Regions from separate parts of the Pseudoneobacillus rhizolycopersici genome, predicted to be linked through region 2. Evidence: a T-box and tRNA genes for the amino acid it is inferred to sense, from the RefSeq annotation. Region 2 holds a T-box; the other holds one or more tRNA genes.

Region 1 (12,000 bases), on a different contig from region 2:
AAGAGAAGCGGCAAAAGGCTATGCATTTTCCCCAGATGGTGATATGCAAAGAGAGTTTGAAATGAATTTTCCCTATGAGGAGACAGAGGATCAACTTCGCTCCATTCACGAAATTAAAAAGGATATGGAAAAAGAGCGACCAATGGACCGCTTATTATGTGGAGATGTTGGTTATGGGAAAACAGAGGTAGCGATTCGGGCTGTTTTTAAGGCGATTGCCGATGGGAAACAGGTTGCCTTCCTAGTTCCAACAACAATCCTAGCCCAGCAGCATTTTGAAACGATGAGAGAAAGATTTCAGGATTATCCGATTAATATTGGTTTATTAAGTCGTTTCCGTTCCAAGAAACAACAAACAGATACCATAAAAGGGCTGAAAGAGGGTACGATTGATGTTGTGGTTGGCACCCATCGCTTGCTTTCAAAGGATATCATTTATCGTGACCTTGGTTTACTTGTCATTGATGAAGAGCAACGTTTCGGTGTGACTCATAAGGAAAAAATTAAACAGTTAAAAACGAATATCGATGTTCTTACGTTAACTGCAACACCAATTCCTCGTACGCTGCATATGTCGATGTTGGGTGTAAGGGATTTATCTGTCATTGAGACCCCACCTGAAAATCGTTTCCCAGTGCAAACCTATGTAATGGAATATAACGGTGGACTTGTTCGCGAGGCAATTGAACGGGAGCTGGCAAGGGATGGACAAGTGTATTTTCTTTATAATCGAGTTGAGGATATTAATCGGAAAGCGGAGGAAATCTCTTTGCTCGTTCCCGATGCTAGAGTTGCTTGCGCTCATGGTCAAATGTCAGAGAATGAACTTGAATCGGTTATGCTATCATTTTTAGCAGGAGATTTTGATGTTCTTGTGTCAACGACAATCATTGAAACAGGTGTTGATATTCCGAATGTCAATACGTTAATTGTCTTTGATGCGGACCGGATGGGTCTATCTCAGCTATACCAATTACGGGGACGGGTAGGCCGCTCAAATCGTGTCGCCTATGCTTATTTTACCTATCGTAAGGATAAAGTATTAACCGAAATAGCTGAAAAACGTCTACAGGCCATCAAAGAATTTACTGAACTTGGTTCTGGATTCAAAATTGCGATGCGCGACTTATCGATTCGTGGAGCGGGAAATCTGCTTGGAGCTGAACAGCATGGTTTTATTGATTCCGTAGGATTTGATTTGTATTCGCAAATGTTAAAAGAAGCGATTGAAGACCGGAAAGGCAGTCCTGACTTGATGGAACGAGTTAGCGTAGAAATTGATCTTGAAGTTGATGCGTATATTCCAGACTCTTATATAGCTGATGGCCACCAAAAAATTGAAATGTATAAACGTTTTAGAGGGATTGGCTCCATTGAGGATATCGAAGAACTACAAGAGGAAATGCTTGACCGGTTTGGTGAATATCCCGATGAGGTTGCTTACTTATTCCAAATTGCTGAAATGAAGGTGTATGCCAACATCGCTGGAATCGAAATGATTAAGCAGGTGAAGGATGAGATTACCATTTTAACTTCAGAGCGAGGTACCACACAAATCAATGGTGAAAGTATTTTTAAGAAAAGTAATGACTTCCCGAAAGTTGTCGGTTTAGGAATGGAAGGGAAGAAATTTAAAATGACCGTTCAGACGAAAGGGTTAAAAGCGCAAAAATGGCTTGCTATTACTTTTGAAATGATAAAAGTGATGGCCATATCGAAGAAAGAAGAAAATCAACAAAAAAATGCGATTTAAAATAATTTGTTTTCATTTTATGTTTAAGTTGGAATATAAAGGGTAATTGTATTCTATCAATTCTTTCAAACGCCGATTGATTGTTTTGGTAAAAACAACCAAATAAGAAAAAATCTTTGTATGTGAATAGAACTTTCCATATGAAAGATACTAAGTTCAAACTTGGAGATGATTTCAAGTAGAAAAGGCTGTAACTTAGCCTCGGACAAAGTTTTTGAAGCCGTTTCCAAAATCAATCATCAGATGAAAGAGAGGCAACGTTGAATGAAAGCAACTGGAATAGTTCGTCGAATTGATGATTTGGGTCGTGTTGTAATACCAAAGGAGATCCGCAGAACGCTGCGAATTCGTGAGGGAGACCCATTAGAAATCTTTGTTGATCGTGATGGGGAAGTTATCCTTAAAAAATATTCCCCGATCAGTGAGTTAAGTGATTTCGCTAAGGAATACGCAGAAGCTTTGTATGACAGTTTAGGAAACCCTGTCTTAATTTGTGACCGTGATGCCTATATTGCGGTTGCAGGAAGCTCTAAAAAAGATTACTTGAATAAAAACATTAGTGAACTCATTGAAAAGAAGATGGAAGAACGTAATGCTGTGCTAGTAACTACACCAGGTGATATCGCGATTATTGAAGGTAGCGAAGAAAATGTTTCATCTTATACAGTTGGACCAATCATTGCAAACGGTGACCCAATTGGGGCTGTGTTAATTTTCGCTAAGGAAGGCACATTAGGTGAAGTTGAGAAAAAGGCAGTCGAAACAGCAGCCGGCTTCCTAGCAAGACAAATGGAAAACTAAATCAATAGGAAAGGGGTAGCGCTCAAGGCTACCTTTTTTTCTTTTGTATTTTTTAGTCTGGCCAATATGCTATAATTACTTTCGATAATCCAAATTGGAAGGAGTTGGGCTTGTGAAGCCCAATCAGCGTTCAAAAGACTGGTTTAAAGGGGCGTTTATTTTAACCATTGGTGCCCTTCTAACAAAACTGTTAAGTGCCATTTATCGGATTCCATTTCAGAATATGGTTGGAGATATTGGCTTTTACATATATCAGCAGGTTTATCCTTTTTATGGCTTGGCGTTGGTTTTATCCACCTATGGATTTCCTGTCATCATTTCTAAACATTTTACGGAATTACAGGAAGAGGGTCGAACCGACAAAGCTGAGCGCTTTCTTGCTCATTCTTTTTTTATTTTAGCAGTACTAGGAATGTTCTCATTTTTAAGTTTGTATTTTGGAGCTGGATTCCTTGCTAAGCAGATGAAGGATCCAAATCTCGCTATTCTTTTAAAGGTCATTTCCCTTGTATTTCTTATTTTTCCCATCATCTCTGTTTTTCGTGGATATTTTCAAGGGATTGGATATATGGTTCCAACGGCCACTTCACAAGTCGGTGAACAACTCGTACGGGTTGTAACGATATTAGTAGTTGCGGTATTGTTTATGAAAAATGATTTATCGCTTTATTTAGTGGGAAGTGGTGCAGCCTTCGGTTCGATTTCTGGTGGTATAGTTGCCGTCTTCATCTTAATGCTCTTTTTCTTGCAAGAGAAAAGAAATATACCCATATTTAGAGTTTGGCAGAGGCCAGTTTTAGCAGATATGAAAGAAGCCTGGAAGCTATTACTGTTTCAGGGATTTGCCGTTTGTATCAGCGGAATGCTATTAATATTTATTCAATTAGCAGACTCATTAAATATGCTATCTTTATTAATAAACTCGGGGATAGCCGCAGAGACTGCCAAAACGTTAAAGGGTATTTATGATCGTGGTCAACCATTAATTCAGCTTGGAAGTATTGTTGCCACTTCGATGTCCCTTTCCCTTGTCCCAGTTATTTCGAGTGTGAGAATAAAAGCTGACACTACTCAATTAAATGAAAAGATCCAACTTGCTTTGCAAATTGGCTTAATGATTAGTATGGCGGCTACGGTCGGTTTAATGGCCATCGTCAAGCCGACTAATATCATGCTTTATGAAAATGAGGTAGGATCATCGGTGTTAGCAATATTAACGCTGATCATCCTGTTAAGTAGTATGGCGATAACGGTTATCGCCATCTTGCAGGGCTTAGGTGTGATGTACTATCCTGCAGCGGTTATTGTTATCATCTTTTTCATAAAGTATGGCTTAAACCTTTTACTCATTCCAAAGTTGGATTCAGCAGGAGCGGCTACCGCATCGGTCTTCAGCATCGCAATCGGTCTATTATTACTATTTTGGAAATTGAAAAAAACGATAGGGACATCCTTATTAACTGGTAAGTTTCTAATCAGATTATTGCTAGCCGTTACTACGATGTTTCTACTCGTTAAAGCTAGCTTAGTTATAACTACCCCAATTTTCAAATGGGTAGACTCTGAACGACTACTTGCTGCTATTCAAGCCCTTTGTGGAGTGGCGGTAGGTGGGTTAACCTTTTTCATCGTTGTTTTACGTATGAATCTTATTAAGGCAGTTGATTTAGCACTATTGCCTTTTGGAAGTAAGCTTCTTTACTTGCTTTTTGAGACAAAAAAGGAGTCGAAAAAATGAATAAAAATAAAATAGAAATTATCGGTTTAGGTGCCGGGGATCTTAATCAACTACCTTTAGGTGTTTATCGCAAGCTACAAGGTGAAGAACGACTATTTTTTAGAACAAAAGAACATCCGGTCATCAAGGAACTTGAAAAGGAAGGACTGGTTTACACTTCCTTTGATGATGTTTATGAAGCTTTCGACCAATTTGAAGCGGTTTATCAGGAGATTTGCCAGAGGCTCATAACCGAAGCTCAGAATCATTCGATTATTTATGCAGTACCCGGACACCCACTTGTTGCCGAAAGAACGGTACAGCTATTATTGGAACGCCAGGAAACTGGAGAAGTTCAAGTTGAAATCGTTGGTGGGCATAGCTTTATTGATGCATTGTTTCAAGCATTAAAAATTGACCCAGTTGAAGGATTCCAATTACTAGATGGGACATTCCTGAAGAGAGAGCAACTGCAAATTACCCAGCACATGATTATTTCTCAAGTTTATGATCGCTTTGTGGCCTCAGATGTAAAGCTTATCTTAATGGAGCTACTTCCAGCGGAGTATCCAATTACGATTATCACCGCAGCGGGTAGTACAGGTGAAAGCTTAAAGGTTGTCCCGCTATATGAGCTAGATCATAAAGTAGCCTTAAACAATTTAACTTCTTTGTACGTGCCCCCTGTAAAAGAAGAAATCGTATTAAGAAAGCAGTTTTTTAAGCTCAGAGAGATTATTGCTGCTCTAAGAGGGCCGAACGGCTGTCCTTGGGATAAAAAACAAACCCATGAATCATTAAAAAAATATTTAATTGAAGAAACCTTTGAAGTGGTCGATGCGATTAATCGTGATGACGACGACCTGATTATTGAAGAATTAGGCGATGTATTGCTGCAGGTACTGCTGCATGCCCAAATTGGCGAAGATGAAGGGTATTTCTCGATTGACGATATTATTGAAACATTAGCAAATAAAATGGTCCGCAGACATCCACACGTTTTCGGAACGGAAGTGGCAGAAAATGCCGACGAAGTGGTAACACTCTGGGAGGATATAAAAAGTAAGGAAAAAGGTGAACGAACAGAATCGCTATTAGCAGGTGTCGGATATGAACTTCCAAATTTAGTGAGGGCATATGAACTTCAGAAAAAAGCAGCCAAGGTAGGCTTTGATTGGGATGATATTGCACCGGCGATTGAAAAGGTTCATGAAGAAATGGCCGAATTACAGGCAGAAATGAAAAAAGATGAACGAGATGAAGAATTGTTAATGAAGGAATATGGTGATATTCTTTTTGCCCTGGTCAATGTCGGCCGATTTTTAAAAATTCAACCTGAAGAGGCTCTTTTTACAACAAACGAGAAATTTAAACGTCGATTTGAATTTATTGAGGAAAAAGTAAAAAAGAGCGGTAAAGATTTTTCAGCTTTTACTTTAGTCGAATTAGACCAGTTTTGGGATGAAGCGAAACGGCAAGGTTTATAAAGGGAAGGGGAAAAATGATGCGATTAGATAAATTTTTAAAAGTATCCAGATTAATCAAAAGAAGAACGTTAGCGAAAGAGGTTTCCGACCAAGGTCGAATTTTGATTAACGGTAAAGAGGCAAAAGCTAGCTCCACTGTAAAGGTTAACGATGAGCTAACCGTTCAGTTTGGTAACAAGGTCGTCGTTGTTAGAATTGATCAGATTCAAGAAACAAGTAAAAAAGAAGAAGCCGCTGACATGTACACGATTATCAAAGAAGAGAGAATTCAACTCGAATCATAACAGCTTGTTCTATATTTGGGCTCATCCTCATAGACTTGTACAAAGTTTTACTTTGTGAGGAATGTGAGGGATAAATATGAACCAATACTATGACAGTAATAGCCCGAAAGTAACTGAAAAAGAGCACGATGTGATCATGAGAGGAAGACGTCTCCTTGATATCACTGGGGTGAAACAGGTAGAAAGCTTTGATAATGAGGAATTTTTGTTAGAAACAGTGATGGGTTTTTTAGCGATTAAGGGACAAAATCTACAAATGAAAAACTTGGATGTCGACAAAGGAATCGTCTCCATTAAAGGGAAGATTTTTGACCTTGTTTATTTGGATGAACATCATGGGGAGAAGGCTAAGGGCTTCTTTAGCAAGTTATTCAAATGACACTCACCACTCAGTTTTACACAATGCTATCAATGGTAGGTATGGGGATACTTTTTGGTATCTCCTTAGATACTTATCAACGCTTTCTTAATCGTCCGAAACGAAAACGCTGGATTGTTTTTATCAATGATTTTTTATTTTGGCTAGTCCAAGGACTCCTCATCTTTTATACCTTATTTCTAGTAAACAAAGGGGAAATAAGGTTTTATATTTTTCTGGCCTTATTATGTGGTTTCGCTTTCTACCAAAGCTTATTGAAACGTCTATATTTAAAATTACTAGAGCTGATGATTCAAACCTGCATTTCCATATACTTGTTTATGAAAAAAACTTTTATTTTCCTCTTGTGGAAACCAATTGTGTTGATTATTAGCCTTTTAATTTCGCTATTATTTGCACTGTATAAGGGATTTTTAGCGCTCATTCGACTTATTTTTCGTATCATCAAATGGGTTCTAGGTATCTTATGGAAATTGATTATATGGACTTTTCTCCTATTTTGGAAACTTATGCCGAAAAAGGTTAAAAAAATCGTCGAGAAGTTATATAATAGATGGGCAGGAATTTTTTTACGAATCAAGAATTATTTCCATAGATGGATAAATCGTTTTAAAAAGCCAAAAGAGTAAGGAGGTAAAGAAGATTTGAGCGCAGAGAGATCACGCAATATTACCAAACTACCAACTAAATATGCAGAACAACAAGAGAGTATGGAAAAATTCTCTGCGAGAAGACGCAAGCTTCTTTATCGTAGATTAATAGCATTTTTTCTTGTCGTTGGGCTTGTCTCATTTTATATGGTTTCAACTTATTTAACACAGGCATCTGCCCTAGAAGAACGTACGGCTAAAAAAGAACAGCTGGAAAAAAGGTTAGCCAACCTAGAAAAACAGCAACAGATTTTAGAAGAGGAAATTATTAAACTTAATGACGATGAATACATTGCTAAATTAGCTAGAAAAGAGTACTTTTTATCAGAAGATAATGAAATTATCTTTAATCTTCCGGAAACTGAAGAAGAAAAGTCTTCCCAATAGTTGACTTATTGACACTTATTTTTTACATTCTGTATAATATGTAGTAATATGATTTTTTTATATCTTTAAGGAGGAAGTTTCTTTTTATGTCAATTGAAGTAGGCAGCAAGTTACAAGGTAAGGTAACAGGGATTACGAATTTCGGAGCGTTTGTGGAGCTGCCGGAAGGTTCAACGGGTTTAGTTCACATTAGTGAAGTTGCTGACAACTATGTGAAGGATATTAACGACCATTTAAAGGTTGGCGACATGGTTGAAGTCAAGGTAATTAATGTTGAAAAGGATGGGAAGATTGGTTTATCCATTAAAAAAGCGGTAGATAAACCACAACCAGAACGACCAGTAAGACCGGATAGACCAGACAGACCAGACAGACCTTCATATGGAGGTGGCCATGGTGGCGGCGGTCGTCCTCGTCAAGGCGGTAGATCAAATGATCGCGGCCAAGGTGGCGGACAACGAGAGAATTTCGAATCGAAAATGGCTCGTTTCCTAAAAGATAGTGAAGATCGCCTGTCTTCCCTTAAACGCCATACTGAATCAAAACGTGGCGGAAGAGGAGCCAGACGCGGTTAACTTGCTGCTTCTTAACTATATATTTAGGCAGTTTTCAACAGGTCTATCATAGACCTGTTTTTTGTTTAGTTTATATAAAAAAAGAAAGGAATCGCCAAGGGCGATTCCTTTCTTTTATCTGTCCAGCTCCAGCGCCTAGCCCCTCGAGGTCATAAGCCAATGGCTGAATGAAGGCAAAAAGCGCCTTCTTTCAACCCTTGTCTTATGCTTGTCGGGGCTGATCGAGGCGCTTTTAGCTTTTCTATATAGCGGCGGAGGGGATCGAACCCCCGACCTTACGGGTATGAACCGTACGCTCTAGCCAGCTGAGCTACACCGCCGTAATTTAGACACAAGAAATATATTACATTCGACAACCTCAATTGTCAATAAGATTTTAATATAAACAAAATTCGTCATTAAAATTTGGAAAACGGAATGGAATTTGTTTCCTCGTCGGGAAAACAGTCGAACGAAAATGAGGAGCTTGTCCGCTATTTTGACAAACTTTTAAAATTCTGACTCTTATAATGTTTTTAAGAATTATAAAATGGGGAGTGGAGTCAGCATGGAAAAAGTAGAAAGGAATTTAATCGAACCGATTGGTGAAGTCAGTCTTATTCGTTCTCAAATGGGGCTATCAAAAGGGTTAAAAAAGTTTCAATTAAAGCTAGAGAACCTGCTAATCAAGAAAGGTTTCCTACTTCTTTTCATTGGCTTCCTATTAGGGCGGGCTTTAATTTTAGCGAAACTAACACCATTTAGTTTGCCTTTTTTTGCCGCTGTCTACTTTATTAGAAGGGATAAAGCACCAATTGCTCTCATCGGCTTAATTAGCGGAGCTGTAACCTTATCAATCGTCCAAGCGGGGTACACCTTTTTTACTGTCGTGTTATTCCTTTTCATTCATAGGTCCATTAGGAAGTTTATCAAAAATGAATTAAAGGCTATACCATTTTTCACCTTTTTTGTTTTATTAACTGCAAAGCTATTAGGGGCTTTCATTTTTACCAATCAAGTAACGATTTATGATGGGTTAATGGCTGGAGTTGAAGCGAGCCTTGGTTTTATTTTAACACTCATCTTTTTACAAAGTATTCCATTATTAACCTTTACGAAACGTAAGCAAGCCTTAAAAACAGAAGAAATTGTTTGTTTGATCATATTATTGGCCTCCGTGATGACTGGGACAATTGGTTGGGAATTTTATGATCTATCAGTTGAACATATTTTATCAAGATATCTAGTACTTATTTTCTCTTTTGTCGCTGGGGCAACTATTGGTTCAACTGTGGGTGTCGTTACAGGACTAATATTTAGTTTAGCCAATATTTCTAGTTTCTATCATATGAGTTTACTAGCCTTTACAGGTGTTCTTGGTGGACTTCTAAAGGATGGTAAAAAAATTGGTGTTTCGATAGGGTTATTTATCGCTACTCTATTGATGGGAATGTATGGTGAGGGTGCAGGAACAATCGTTAATAGCCTCTTAGAGTCTGCTATTGCCATTTCACTTTTTTTACTGACCCCACAACAATTGACATCCAGGATAGCAAAATATATCCCTGGGACAACTGAGCACACTGCTGAACAGCAGCAATATATGCGAAAAATGCGTGATGTTACTGCGCAACGAGTTGCTAAGTTTTCCTCTGTATTTGAAGCTTTGTCCAATAGCTTTACAAATATAGATGGCAAGGCGGAAGATTTCGATTCAGAACGGGAATTAGATTATTTCTTAAGTAATGTAACGGAAAAAACCTGTCAGACCTGCTTTAAAAAGGAGCAATGTTGGACAAAGAACTTTAATACAACCTATGACCAAATGAGTGAAATTATGCTTGAAATGGATGAAAATAATGGGGTGGTATCAGGTAGGCTTTTGAGAGAATGGGATAAGCATTGCACTCGTTCAAAACGAGTCATCGATGCGATGCAGCAGGAACTAACGTTTTACCAGGCTAACCAAAAACTAAAAAGACAAGTGCAGGAAAGTAGGCGCCTTGTTGCTGAACAGTTATTAGGAGTTTCTGAAGTCATGGGTGACTTCGCCAAAGAAATTCAGCGGGAAAGGGAAAACCATCATAAACAGGAAGAACAAATTTTGGAGGCAATCCAAGAGTTTGGTGTTCAAATAGAACAAGTAGAAATATACAGCCTAGAACAAGGAAACGTTGATATTGATATGACCATTCCATATTGCGGTGGTCATGGCGAATGTGAAAAGGTCATTGCCCCGATGTTATCAGATATTTTAGGGGAAACAATTGTAGTGAAATCAGAAGACTGTGCAACCTATCCAAATGGATTTTGTCATGTCACATTCCGTTCGGCGAAAGCCTATTGCGTTGACACCGCTGTTGCTCATGCTGCAAAGGACGGTGGTCTAGTCTCAGGTGACAGCTATTCGATGATTGAGCTTGGTTCAGGTAAATTTGCGATTGCCATAAGTGACGGGATGGGAAATGGTGAGAGGGCGCACTATGAGAGTCAGGAAACGTTAGAGTTATTACAAAAGATTTTACAATCTGGAATTGAAGAAAAGGTTGCTATTAAATCGGTCAATTCGGTTCTGTCCTTACGAACAACAGACGAGATTTTTTCAACACTTGATTTAGCGATGATAGATATGCAGACAGCCCAAGCAAAGTTTTTAAAAATTGGATCAACGCCTAGTTTTATTAAAAGGGGTGGAAAGGTTAGTAAAATCCAAGCAAGCAATCTCCCAATGGGGATACTTCAGGAATTCGATGTCGATGTTGTCAGTGAGCAGCTAAAAGCAGGAGATTTATTGATTATGATGAGCGATGGAGTTTTTGAAGGACCTAAGCATGTCGAAAATTTTGATATTTGGATGAAACGAAAAATTACAGAAATCCAAACGAATAAACCACAAGAAATTGCAGACTTAATTATGGAAGAGGTGATCCGTTCGCGGGCAGGTTCTATAGAAGATGATATGACAGTGGTAGTAGCAAAAATTCAACATAATACTCCGAAGTGGGCAACAATTCCTGTCCCGAAGCTTCGCAAGCGAGCCTAATATTTTAACCAGAAGTACACTCATTTATGTATAAATCCCCTCTATATAGTCGAAAATGGATACTAAATTAGCGTGGAGGGGAGTTTTGTAAATGAATCCAGGGAGAATTAGGCAAATTTTATTAATAACGGATGGTTGTTCAAACGCAGGTGAAGATCCAATCGCAATGGCAGCTTTAGCAAAAGAGCAGGATATTACGGTTAATGTTATTGGAGTAGTTGACCAGGATATGATTGATGAGCAGGGAAATCGAGAAATTGAAGGCATCGCTTTGTCAGGTGGGGGAGTAAGTCAGGTTGTTTACGCTACTCAACTTTCACAAACTGTCCAAATGGTCACAAGGAAAGCGATGAATCAAACGATTCATGGAGTGGTAAACCGCCAACTTCAACAAATTTTAGGTTCATCTAAAACCATCGAAGATCTTCCACCTGATAAACGAGGTGAGGTCATGGAGGTTGTCGATGAATTAGGGGAAACTGTCGAATTAGAAGTGTTGATTCTTGTCGATTGCAGCGCCAGTATGAAACATAAATTGCCGACCGTAAAGGACGCCTTATTGGACTTATCCCTCAGCCTGAATGCGCGTTCAGGTGAAAACCGGTTTTCCGTTTTTGTATTTCCCGGGAAACAGAAAGATGTCGAAAAATTGTTGGACTGGACCCCGAAACTTGAAATATTAACAAGTATTTTCCCGAAATTACAAACGGGTGGTTTGACACCAACTGGACCTGCCATTAAAGAGGCAATATCTTCATTTAAGAAAAAACGCTCATTAAGGAGTTTGTTAGCCCGTGATGATGAATCATTCTTTGAAGAATCTGTGTAAACTGGATGTCGGGACGGAAATTACTGGGAAATGGCATCGAAACCTTTATACGATTGTAAAAGAACTGGGGTTTGGAGCTAATGGCATTGTCTATTTAGCTGAACACAATGGTCAAT
Region 2 (12,000 bases):
TTTTCGTTCACTAAGGAATTAAGGAAAGGAGTAACTTCCTCGCCGTGCAACTTATAGTTAATTAAAAAGTTCTGCATAGATTCTAAGTGTAAATAAATTACATTCATGCCTTTACCTTTTCCAAAGTAAGCTGGATTTGGCTCAGCATAGTTGGATTTTGTAAAGTTGATAACTTCTGTAATGTCATTGCTGTCTGCTAATACACGTTGTGCAGAAGCTTTTGTACTTTGGACTGCATCATAAATGGTATAGTTGTACATCCCTAAATATTTTACAATATAATTTCGGTCAAAGCCTCTTGTTAATAATTGTGGACGGTCGGTCTCGGCTAATGCTAAATTCACACTTGAGATCGCAAGGGCAAATGAAAATAAAGCCGCAACTTTGAAACGATTCATATCCGCAACTTCTTTTTTTACTACTCGGAAAACAATTAATCCGAGTAAAATAAAGAAATCGAGAAAGAATAAAATATCATATGGTTTTAATAGAGAAACCACACTGCCACTAACGTCACCAAAATTCTGTGTTTGGGTTAAGGTTGGCAACGTTATAAAATCATTAAAGAACCGGTAATATAAAATGTTAGCATATAAAAGAAACGACATGAGAAAGTAACTGATTAATAGCCAAGTATATTTTTTACGGCCTTTAAAGAAGAACGCCAACCCTAAAAATAACAATGACGATCCTAACGGATTTAAAAATAATAGAAATTGCTGCAGACCGTTTTCAATTCCCAGATTAAATTGAGTTAATTGAACGAAATATGTTTTCATCCAAAGGAAGAATACCGCAACAAAGAAAAAGCCAATATATTTATGAAAAATACCTTGACCTCGTGATAAAAAGTTATTCATATATTGCACCTACCTTCTAGCACACTATTATGACATAGATTTAAATACTTTCCTATAAGATATTTGTACCAAATTTTCCATCTAACCACTTTACTGGAAAACTTCAACAAACCAAATAACAGCATCAATCCAAATGAAAATGATACCACCACCAATAGTAAAATGTCAATACACTTTAGCGCTTTAAAGGATGTGGGGACAGTCCCCACATTCTTTAAAGCGCTAAAGTTTTTTTGTTTGTTTAGGAGGAAATTCGGATGTGTTTGGTAAATTATAGTTATGAAAAGGGGGATTGACTAGTGGGAAAAAGGCATGAGGTGTTATTTAATCAGTTAGAGAGTTATCGCAGTTATATCTTGGGTGTGGTGGATAGCGTTACTACTGAACAGGCAGAGGTGGTACCATCCGGGTTTAAGAATAATATCCGTTGGAATTTAGGACATATTTACCTAGATCAGTATTTATGGATTCAAGCGGTTACAAAGGAAAAGGCAGCCGTTCCAGAACAGTACCAAGCATGGTTTGGTTATGGTAGTTCACCGGCAAACTTCTCAAATGAAACTCCAAGCTTCGAGGAATTAAAGGAATTGTTGAGAGATCAACCAAGGCGCATAAAGGAAATGTATGGCCATAGACTGGAAGAAGAATTTGCCCCAACGGAAATGGGGATGTTTACGATCGAACAAGTATTGATTCGAACCATATTCCATGAAGGCATGCATCTTCAAACGATATTAGATATTAAAAAGCTGTTATAAAAGTCAGAGACATGCTCACAATAGGTATATAGGAATAGTTTCTTTGAAGGGGTAATGAATATGAGACGAAATGATAAAGATAGAGAACCTATGTTTCAAAGTGGTGAGGAAATCAGTCGGTTGGAAAAGGGGCTATATGGACTTGACCCAGAAACCAGTCTTCTTTCCGTAAACTTTGCAACGGAAGAAAATTCCTATCTAAATGAGCATTATAACGGCGGAGAAGATTTTAATCATTAAAAAGTATTCCCAAAATCCAAGTTATTGGATATAATACCAATAATTTTAAATAGTTAAAAACAGTGAAGAGAAAAAGTAAAACGACCTTATTTTAAGACAGAGAGCTTCGGTAGCTGAAAAGAAGCTAAAATATTCGTTTGAAAAATGGCCTCTGAGTTCCGTACTGAACGATTTAATAAAATCAAGTAGGCTGCGGCGAGTGTTGGTACTCGTTATAAAAACCACAGTATCAGAGTTTAGAAATGTGTAAACTTTCGTACTTGCTGAGGCTAATAGTGTGAACTATTGGTGAAAAAAGGTGGTAACACGGGAATATACCCTGTCCTTTTCTATTTATATATAGAAAAGGACGGGGTTTTTTTATTTTTAAAAGGGGAGGAATTGGAATGAGTGTATTTATTGGAGGAGCATGGCCTTATGCAAATGGCTCATTACATCTTGGGCATATTGCGAGTCTGCTGCCAGGGGATATATTGGCACGCTATTTTCGGTTAATAGGCGAAGAGGTTTTATACGTTTCGGGAAGCGATTGTAATGGGACACCAATCGCTATCAGGGCGAAACAGGAGGGAGTTACTGCGGTTGAAATTGCTGACCGTTTTCATGAGGAGTTTGCTGACTGTTTCTCAAGACTGGGATTTTCATATGATTGTTATTCAAGAACAGATGGCGAGCACCATCATAAAATCGTTCAACAGATTTTTTTAAAGCTGCTCGGGGAAAAATTACTCTATAAAAAGGAAATGGAGCAGGCTTATTGTGAAGTGGATCAGCAATTCCTTCCGGATCGTTACGTTGAGGGAACCTGTCCAAATTGTGGAGAAGCAGCACGTGGTGACCAATGCGATTATTGTTCAGCTATTTTAGATCCGTTGGATTTGCTAGATAAAAAGTGCAAGCTTTGTGGGAATGAACCGGTTATTAAAGGAACTGAGCATTTCTATTTCTCTTTGAGTTCATTCCAAAAGGATTTGGAGGAATATGTAACGAAGGTTAGAGAGGAAGGGGGATGGCGTCAAAATGCGATTGGACTAACCGAACGGTATCTCCAAGAGGGTTTACATGACCGGGCAGTTTCAAGAGATTTGCCACTTGGTGTGAGTGTACCGGTTGCGGGATACGAGGATAAGAAGATTTATGTGTGGATTGAGGCCGTTTCAGGTTATTTCTCCGCTAGTAAGCTGTGGAGTAAAGAAACAGGGAAAGATGATTCCACTTTTTGGTTATCGGATACAAAAACGTATTATGTCCATGGAAAGGACAATATTCCATTTCATACCATTATATGGCCGGCAATTCTAAAAGGAATCGGTAATCCAGGCCTTCCGAAGCATATTATTTCAAATGAGTACTTGACACTTGAGAAAAAGAAAATTTCAACAAGTCGAAACTGGGCTGTTTGGGTTCCTGAATTTTGGAAACACTATAATCCGGATTCGATTCGCTATTTTTTAACCATTAATGCTCCGGAAAAGAGTGACTCCGATTTCTCTTGGCGCGAGTTTATTTTTAGCCATAATAGTGAACTCCTTGGTGGGTATGGAAATCTAGTGAATCGAAGCTTTAAATTTATTGAAAAATCTTTTGGTCGGAAAATGGATGGTTTTGCAGTTGATTCGGTTTTTGAAAAAAGAGTAGAGAGCCTTTATGGAGAAGTGGGTACCTTGATTGAGAACGGCTCATTAAAACTGGCGTTAGAAAAGATTTTTGAAGTTGTCCGAGGAGCCAATAAGTATTTTGATGAGAGGCAGCCTTGGAAACAAGTCAATATGGACCTAGAAGGATGCAAGGAAACGCTTGGTACTTGCGTTTTCATTATTGCTAACTTGTCACAGCTACTTTCACCATTTATACCGTTCTCAAGTGAAAAGGTAAGAGATATGCTAGGAATTTGTGATTTGAGCTGGAATATGGTGAACATTACATCAGTGGAACTCCGAACGATCGAGCCATTATTCCAGCGAATTGATGTTAGTAAAATCGCAGAAGAATTAGAAAACCTAAAATCACAAATTAATAGTTGATTCATTTTGATGGGAAGCTATGTAAAATAGCTTCCTCCTTTATTTGTAATAAAATCTTGCCAAACAATGGAAAATAGATTATATTTTAATTGACCAGTGTTCAATGAATGGAGTTGAATAAATTGTCCCCTAGAAAATCAGCACAGAATGAACTTTCCAAGACAGTCATTCTTGATGTCGCCCGAGATATGTTTGCCAAAGAAGGCTATGCCTCACTTTCCATGCGGAAGATTGCCCAAAAATTAGGATGCAGCCATGGAGCTATTTATTACCATTTTAAAAATAAGGCAGAACTCTTTTTTGAAATTATTAAAATTGATTTTGAAAAATTGGATAGAGTGCTTGATGACGTTATGGAAAATAAGAATCTTTCTAAGGAAGAAAAGCTTTTCCAATTACTATATCAATACATTAAGTTTGGCCTTACCAATCAAAATCATTATGAAGTAATGTTTCTTGTTAGGGACGATGATGTGAAAAGCTATCTTGAAGAAGGTCCGAACAAAAGTCTTCAGTTGTTTGGTGAAGCGGTTACGTCATTAGTTATTAGACCGATCACAACAAAGGAAATCTATTCTTTGTTTTTGAGTCTTCATGGATTTGTGACTCATTATTGCCGGTCCGAAACAAGGTTTGATGATATCGAGATTCTGGCAAGGGCGCATGTACAATTTTTAATAAAAGCTTTGCAATAATGAAGAAATGACTTTCTGGAGTCATTTCTTTTATAAACAAATTTATTGAACAGTGGTCAATAAAAATCGGAGATGATGATAAATGAAAAAAGCTTTAGTATTAGGAGCTACAGGTGGGATGGGGTTTTCTTTGGTAGAGGAGTTAGTCAGTCGCAATATTGAAACGATTGCTTTTGCAAGGTCAAAAAATAAACTGGAGCAATATAGCCGAGAATGGGGTACTTTAGCCTCTATTTATGTAGGAGATGTCTTGGATCAAGCTCAGCTAGCTGATGCTATGTCGAAAGTGGACCTTGTCATTCATAGCATTAATATACCTTATCAAAATTGGGATCCGACTTTAATGCAAATCCTAACGAACGTCTTAGTGGAATGCGGCAAGCAGAATAAACCATTCGTCTATGTTGATAATATTTATGCATATGGTGCTCAGAAACATAAGGTCCAAGAAAATACAGAAAAAATCCCCAATACAAAAAAAGGAAAATTGCGCTTACAGCTGCAGGAAAAGATTGAATCCAGTGGCGTCCCATATCTAATCGCCCATTTTCCAGATTTTTATGGACCGAAAGCTGAGAGTACCATCCTTCATTATACGTTTGGACAAATGCAAAAGAAAAACTCTGCTGGCTATATAGGTCGACCAGACCTGAAAAAGGAGTTCATCTATATTAAAGATGCTGCCAAAGCCTTAGTTGAGCTCGCATTAAGAGAAGATGCTTATGGAGAAGAGTGGACGATTCCGGGTGCCGGGACCATCACTGGCAACGAAATTGCCAAGATTGCCTCAGAACATCTAGGTAAAAAGATTAAACTAAAACCAATCCATCGCTGGATGATTAACTTAATCGGACTATTCAACCCGTTCATGAGAGAATTTTCCGAAATGATGTACCTAAACGAAACTCCTGTACACCTAGACGGCACCAAATACGAAACTCGAATCGGCACACTCCCCCGCACTCCATACCAAACCGGAATCAAAAACACACTAACACTTTAACGCGTTAGCGCTTTAAAGAATTCGGGGACTGTCCCCACATGCTTTAAAGCGCTAAAGCGATTTTATTTTATTTTTAGGATTTGGAAGTGTTGTTGGGCTAGGTCTTTGAATTGGTCAGGTTGGATGTCTTGTTTGTTTAGGTTGCCTTTTTCCCATTGAGTTAGGGCGTTGTTGGTAAGAGTGATGTTGCCGTCAACTGTCAATTTGGTTATTAGTGGTGCCTTATTTAAGGATGATAATGGACTTTCGTTAATCAGTTTTTGAACCTCGTTCATTTCTGAGATGTCTTTGATTGGTTGATGGGAGAAAAAGGCATAGCCATTTTTCCATTCGGTATCTTTATGTCTTAATTTCATTTCGAACATGAAGTTTCCATGTTCGCTTTCTAGTTTATCAATACGAAACTCCCCATTAAAGGAACTCACCATTTCGCCGCTTAATGGAACAGGTCTTAAAGGAAGATTACCCCCAAACCCTGTATCAACAACATATAATAGCCCTCCATGATTTAAAAGGACAATGACGTGAGTACGACCAATTGCCGCGAATTGTCCCTTATTTTGGTCAAAGACAATAGCTCGGGCAATTTGAACATCAAACCCATTTTCACGAAGAAAATAATAGAGTATCGTATTTAGCTCATAGCATAAGCCGCCTTCGTTACGAACTAGAATTTTCTGGACCAAATTTTCTTTATTAATATCGGCCGGAGTTTTAGCGATGACTTTTAAATTCTCAAAAGGAATGGTTGTAGCGATTTTTTCAAGAAGTTGCCCAAGTGTTTCAAACGTTATTGTTTCATCCATTAATAATCCAATCCGTTTCCGAAATAAATCGTTTAATTGATTCATTTACAATCCTCCCCACGAAAATTCTTCTAATATGTTACTCCATTCTAATAGTTTAATAAATCTTTCGATATAATAGAAGAAACAATTCCAAAAAGGATGCGATTACCATGTGTTTAGTATTATTTTCCTATCAAACTCACCCCACCTATCCACTAATCGTCGCGGCAAATCGCGATGAGTTTCTTAAACGTCCAACAGCATCGGCTCATTTTTGGGAGGACCATCCTAAGATTCTGGCCGGAAGGGATTTAAAGCAAATGGGGACCTGGATGGGAGTCAACACTTCTGGAAGATTCGCAGCATTGACCAATTATCGGTACCCAAAGGAGATTACAGAGGGGAAACGCTCACGTGGCGAGTTAGTGGGCAATTTCCTAAATTCTGAAATAAACCCGAAAGAATATATGGAAAAGCTAATGGATTTGCGTGACCACTACCCAGGCTACAACCTTCTAGCTGGTACAATCGATGAACTTTACTATTACTCCAACATTGGAAATCAGGTTCAAAAAATAATGCCGGGCATTTATGGAATTAGTAATCATTTAATTGATACGGACTGGCCAAAAGTGCAACGGGGTAAACAAGGATTACGTAATCTGACATCGTCAACAAAAGATGAGATGAGCGAGCAACTGTTCACTTTGTTGCAAAATAGTGACCCTGCACCAGATGAACGCTTGCCTAGAACCGGGGTCACCTTAGAGTGGGAAAGAATTCTGTCACCAATTTTTATCAGTACGGATGGTTATGGAACACGTAGTTCAACTGTCTTAATGGCTACAACTAGGGAGATTTTTTATAAGGAGCGTGTTTACACAAACGAAGATGTTAGTGACTCCGAATTTTTCATAAACCTTTAATATTATCGAACAAGCTCCAATATAATAGCGAAAAGGAGTGAGCAAATGAGTCAGCCTATTCTAGATATGGATGCAACAACCTTAGCAAAAAAAATAAAGTCTAAAGAAATTACGTCTGTCGAGGCAACAAACACCTATATTGAACATATCAAAAGGGTTAATCCGACCTTAAATTTTCTAGTAGAAGACCGATTTGATCAAGCACTTAAAGAAGCCGCTGTTTATGACCGTCTCCTCGAGGAAGGGAGGGGAGGAGGGAGGCTTTTTGGCGTTCCCATTTCAATGAAGGAATGTTTCGATGTCCAGGGAATGAAAACGACAGGTGGTTTAGTTCGTTTGAAAGACCATATTTCGGAAGAGGATGCACGAGTTGTGGCCAAACTTCGAGCAGAAGGGGCCATTATATTAGGTAAAACGAACACGCCAACGCTTTGCTTTTGCCAGGAAACCGATAACAAATTATACGGCCGAACGAATAATCCTTGGGATAGTACACGGACGACGGGCGGTTCAAGCGGTGGTGAGGCTGCTTGCATTGCGGTAGGGGGTGCTGCGGTCGGACTTGGTTCAGATATTGGCGGCTCGATTCGTTTTCCGTCCCATTTTAACGGAGTGATTGGCTTTAAATCAGGTGCTAAGCAAGTCTCACAAGTAGGGCATTTCCCAGCGGTAACCGACCCTTACCAAGAAAAAATGCTCGGTATTGGCGCCATTGCAAAATCGGTCGAGGATGCCGAAATAATCAATGAAATTATTGCAGATGCAATACCTACTGAAATGGACATGTCTTCGTTTACCGTAATCATTCCGCCTATTCATCCGAAAGTTCCTGTGGGCAAAGATACATGGGAGCTTGTTGAAAAAGTCCAAGCCTGTCTGTCTAAAGAGTTTTCGATATCTTCTACCTTTCCACCTTATTTTGAAAAATTGGCTACCATGTGGCAATTGGTCATGTCTATTGACGGTGGAGTGGGAGTGGCGAAACATGCCTTTGGTGATAATAAACCGCGTCCAATCCGAGAGTTTACTAAAGACCTAGTTTTCAAGGATGCTGAAATTCATCGATATTTAACCTGGGGATTAATTGGTGTGAATCTGTTTAAACCTAAAGGCAAGGTGCTGGAGCAATTGAAAACGGACCTGGCCGATGCCGAGGAACAGTGCCAGGCGTATTTTGAAAACAAGGTGCTCATCGTTCCCGTTTATCATGAACCTGCACTTCCTCATGGAAAGGTGTATGGAGAAATCTTTTCGATTCGTAAGACATATCAGCAATATATGCCTTATGTCGCCATTGCTAATACACTCGGATTACCTGCGCTAACCATACCGGTCGGAGAAAATGAACATGGCTTGCCGATTGCTGTCCAAGTAATTACTTCGGTCGGGCAGGAAAATGCTCTATTTCGCGTAGGAAAAATCTTGGAGGGGAACTTTCGGGGATATAAGAGATGTGTTTAGATAAAAAGTGGAAAATAGCGGACATTAAACTCTGTCCGCTATTTCTTTTGAGCGGTTTTTTACTAAGGTTTCAATATCACCTTAATACAATCATCCTCATGTCCATTAAAAATTTGATAGCCATGACTAGCTTCAGAAAGAGGAATCTTGTGGGTGATAATTTCCTTCGGATCAAATTTATTTTCGACAATCATTTTATATAATTCAGGCATAAAATGTCTTGCTGGGGCCTGTCCCATTTTTAGTGTAATATTTCGCGAAAAAAATGCCCCCATTGGGAAAAGATTGTAATTTCCTCCGTAAACTCCAGTAATCTGAACAGTCCCGTATTTACGAACAGCTTTTGTCGAAATTTGGATAGGACCGAGCGTACCCCCTTGAAGCTTTAATTTTTGCTCCAGCCACTCCAATGGCGATTTTTTTCCATCCATTCCGACACAATCGATCACGATATCGGCCCCACCTTTGGTAATCTCCTTCAAATGCTCGCCCATATCTGGATACTCGGTAAACTCAAAGGTCTCGACTTTATTCATTTTCTTAGCATGATCTAACCGATAATTTAAGTAATCAACGGCAATGACCCGGGAGGCACCCTTCATCCATGCAAACTTTTGTGCCATCAAACCAACAGGTCCGCAGCCCAATACCACAACTACATCCCCTTTTTTCACTCCTGCATGCTCAACACTCCAGTAGGCAGTTGGCAAAACATCAGATAAAAAGAGTAATGATTCGTCCTCGAGCTCACAAGATTCCGGTATTAAAAATGGTGTCGCATTCCCAAAAGGGACCTTTAAATATTCTGCTTGTCCACCAGGATGGTTACCGAATTTCTCAGAATAACCAAAATAGCCTCCTGAATCATAATGTGGATTTGAGTTATCACATTGACTCTCCATCTTATGCTGGCAATAATAGCATTGGCCACAGGTTACCGTAAAAGGGATAACAACGCGATCGCCTCTTTTTACATAAGTGACACCTGGTCCAACCTCTTCCACAATGCCCATTGGTTCGTGACCAATAATATAGCCAGGTGGGAGCGGGAAGTTGCCTTGATAGAGATGTAAATCAGACCCGCAAATTGCAGTGGAAGTAATTTTGACAATAATATCTTCTTTATGCTCAATATTAGCATCCTCAACTTCGTCGACGACAACATGATTAGGTCCTTGATAGGTTACTGCCTTCATATACACACTCCTTTAAGATAAATACTCCTTTATTAATGTTTCCAAATGGTAATTTAATCATCCTAGTTGAGATCAGTTGTATTTACAATAGTCGTTCAAAAATTGGACAAACAGGACTGTAAATATGCTTTTTTTGACACTATTGGGATGATGTAAATCACTAAACAGGGCGCTCAAAAGTGCTATTTTATATATGAGAAACATTTTCAGTGAAAATATGCCATCCAATCCTGGAGGAGATAACAAATGAGTGAAATCATTAATAATCGCGAACAAGAAACCTATATAAATACAGAAAGACTGGATCAACTAAGGCAAATCTTTAAAGACCTTCACAATGGAAGAAGCTTAGATGAGGTGAAAGCGCATTTTAATGCTTTTATTGGAAAAGTGACGGTGGAAGAAATCTCCCAGCTCCAGCATGATTTTCTGGAAGATGAAGGGCTTTCCATTAAGGATGTACATCAGATGTATGCTGACCATTTAGATTTTTTTAAAGGAAATGTTGAAGAAGAAGGTCAAAATAAACAGGACCAAGAAGACCAACCAGGGCACCCTGTTCACACGTTTAAGCTAGAAAACCGTGAACTGGAAAAACTCGTTCAAACAAAATTGCAGCCTCACCTAGAGCAGTTTATTAAGGAAGACAATGCTGAAATTATATTTAAACTATTAGAGGATATAAATCTCTTACTTGATATTACGAAACATTTTAGCCGTAAAGAAAATTTAATTTTCCCTTATTTGGAGAAATACGGGATATATGGACCAACGAATAATATGTGGCGAATTGATGATTTTATTGTTGATGCCATTAAAGATGCTCGGCAAAAGTTAATGAATGATCAAGGTGACAAACAAGCTATTGTAGCGGTTCTCCATTATGTTAGTGAGCAGGTTATTTCAATGATTTATCGTGAGGAGAATATCCTTTTCCCGATGGCACTAAATAATTTTACCGAAGATGAATGGGTGAAGATTGCTCATGAAAGTGATGAAATCGGATATTGCTTGATTGGACCAGCCACTGTTTGGAAACCGGAAAGAAAGGCATTGGATGAGAAGGCGATTTCAGAAGGTTATATTAAAATGGAAACAGGAATTTTATCATTAAAGCAGTTGGAGTTATTGTTAAATCATTTGCCTGTTGATATTACGTTTATTGACCAGGATGATGTGGTTCGCTATTTTTCACATGGTAAGGAGCGGATTTTTGCGCGAACGAAGGCGGTAATTGGCCGTACGGTACAAAACTGTCACCCACCAAGAAGTGTACACGTAGTGGAAGAACTATTAGCGGATTTCAAATCAGGTAGAAAGGATAGCGAAGATTTTTGGATAAAGGTTCAGGACAAATTTGTCTATATTCGTTACTTCGCGGTCCGTGACGAAAACGGCGAATATATCGGTACCCTAGAATTTACCCAAAACATCGATTTGATTAAAGCGATTGAAGGAGAGAAACGAATCCTCTCTTAAGAAAAAAAGTCACCATTTCGGTGACTTTTTTCTTATAGACCTAGAATTTCTGCAATTCTAGCTTGGTTAAAGCCAAGAATGACTTCCTCGCTGTTGTCATCTTTAATAACAGTAGCCGGCGTTGCCGCTGCGCCAAGGGCGATTAATTCTTGTAAAAATTGGTCATTTTTACGGATATCGCGTTCTTCAAATTCAACCCCGTTTTCCTTTAGCCATAGTTTTTCCGCATGACAAGGTGGGCAAGTTTCTTGTGTATAAATAATCACGTTTTTCATCTCGATACCTCCAATTCCGATTGAATATGTCTATTTTACATAAATGGAGAAAAAATATCCCTAAATTTGCCTGCAAAACCCTTTCTCGATAAGAGCTTGTTGTAAATGGGAATAGGTTTTTATTTTTGTAAAGTCTAGTCCGAGTTTAATAATGGTTTGGGCAATTTCCGGACGAACGCCAGTGAAAATGACTTTTATCCCAATAAGTTCTAATGCCTGAGCGATTTTGAAAAATTGATCAGCCACAATGGTATCAAGCATTGGGACACCAGATAAATCAAAAATGATACAGGAT

What was found. The T-box of region 2 lies ahead of metG (methionine--tRNA ligase). A T-box ahead of a tRNA ligase gene usually reads a tRNA of that ligase, here a tRNA-Met.
Region 1: it encodes a tRNA-Met, which carries the amino acid that the T-box ahead of metG (methionine--tRNA ligase) is inferred to sense. The anticodon was not compared.

Annotation. Positions count from the first base shown of each region.
Region 1 is NZ_JBTOOE010000028.1:25,025-37,024, forward strand. Features, by position in the region: gene mfd (transcription-repair coupling factor) at 1-1,753, shown strand, start outside; gene spoVT (stage V sporulation protein T) at 2,018-2,554, shown strand; gene ACX9YW_RS20290 (putative polysaccharide biosynthesis protein) at 2,667-4,292, shown strand; gene yabN (bifunctional methyltransferase/pyrophosphohydrolase YabN) at 4,289-5,758, shown strand; gene ACX9YW_RS20300 (RNA-binding S4 domain-containing protein) at 5,776-6,042, shown strand; gene yabP (sporulation protein YabP) at 6,119-6,421, shown strand; gene yabQ (spore cortex biosynthesis protein YabQ) at 6,418-7,050, shown strand; gene ACX9YW_RS20315 (FtsB family cell division protein) at 7,066-7,458, shown strand; gene ACX9YW_RS20320 (S1 domain-containing RNA-binding protein) at 7,545-8,033, shown strand; tRNA gene ACX9YW_RS20325 (tRNA-Met) at 8,280-8,353, opposite strand; gene spoIIE (stage II sporulation protein E) at 8,581-11,055, shown strand; gene ACX9YW_RS20335 (vWA domain-containing protein) at 11,147-11,884, shown strand; gene prkT (serine/threonine protein kinase PrkT) at 11,853-12,000, shown strand, end outside.
Region 2 is NZ_JBTOOE010000003.1:134,135-146,134, forward strand. Features, by position in the region: gene ltaS (lipoteichoic acid synthase) at 1-860, opposite strand, end outside; gene ACX9YW_RS05055 (DinB family protein) at 1,160-1,618, shown strand; gene ACX9YW_RS05060 (hypothetical protein) at 1,679-1,858, shown strand; T-box leader at 1,912-2,188, shown strand; gene metG (methionine--tRNA ligase) at 2,245-3,882, shown strand; gene ACX9YW_RS05070 (TetR/AcrR family transcriptional regulator) at 4,005-4,577, shown strand; gene ACX9YW_RS05075 (SDR family NAD(P)-dependent oxidoreductase) at 4,660-5,580, shown strand; gene ACX9YW_RS05080 (arylamine N-acetyltransferase family protein) at 5,643-6,431, opposite strand; gene ACX9YW_RS05085 (NRDE family protein) at 6,539-7,294, shown strand; gene ACX9YW_RS05090 (amidase) at 7,340-8,755, shown strand; gene ACX9YW_RS05095 (zinc-dependent alcohol dehydrogenase) at 8,818-9,951, opposite strand; gene ACX9YW_RS05100 (DUF438 domain-containing protein) at 10,198-11,430, shown strand; gene ACX9YW_RS05105 (glutaredoxin family protein) at 11,463-11,705, opposite strand; gene ACX9YW_RS05110 (STAS domain-containing protein) at 11,766-12,000, opposite strand, start outside.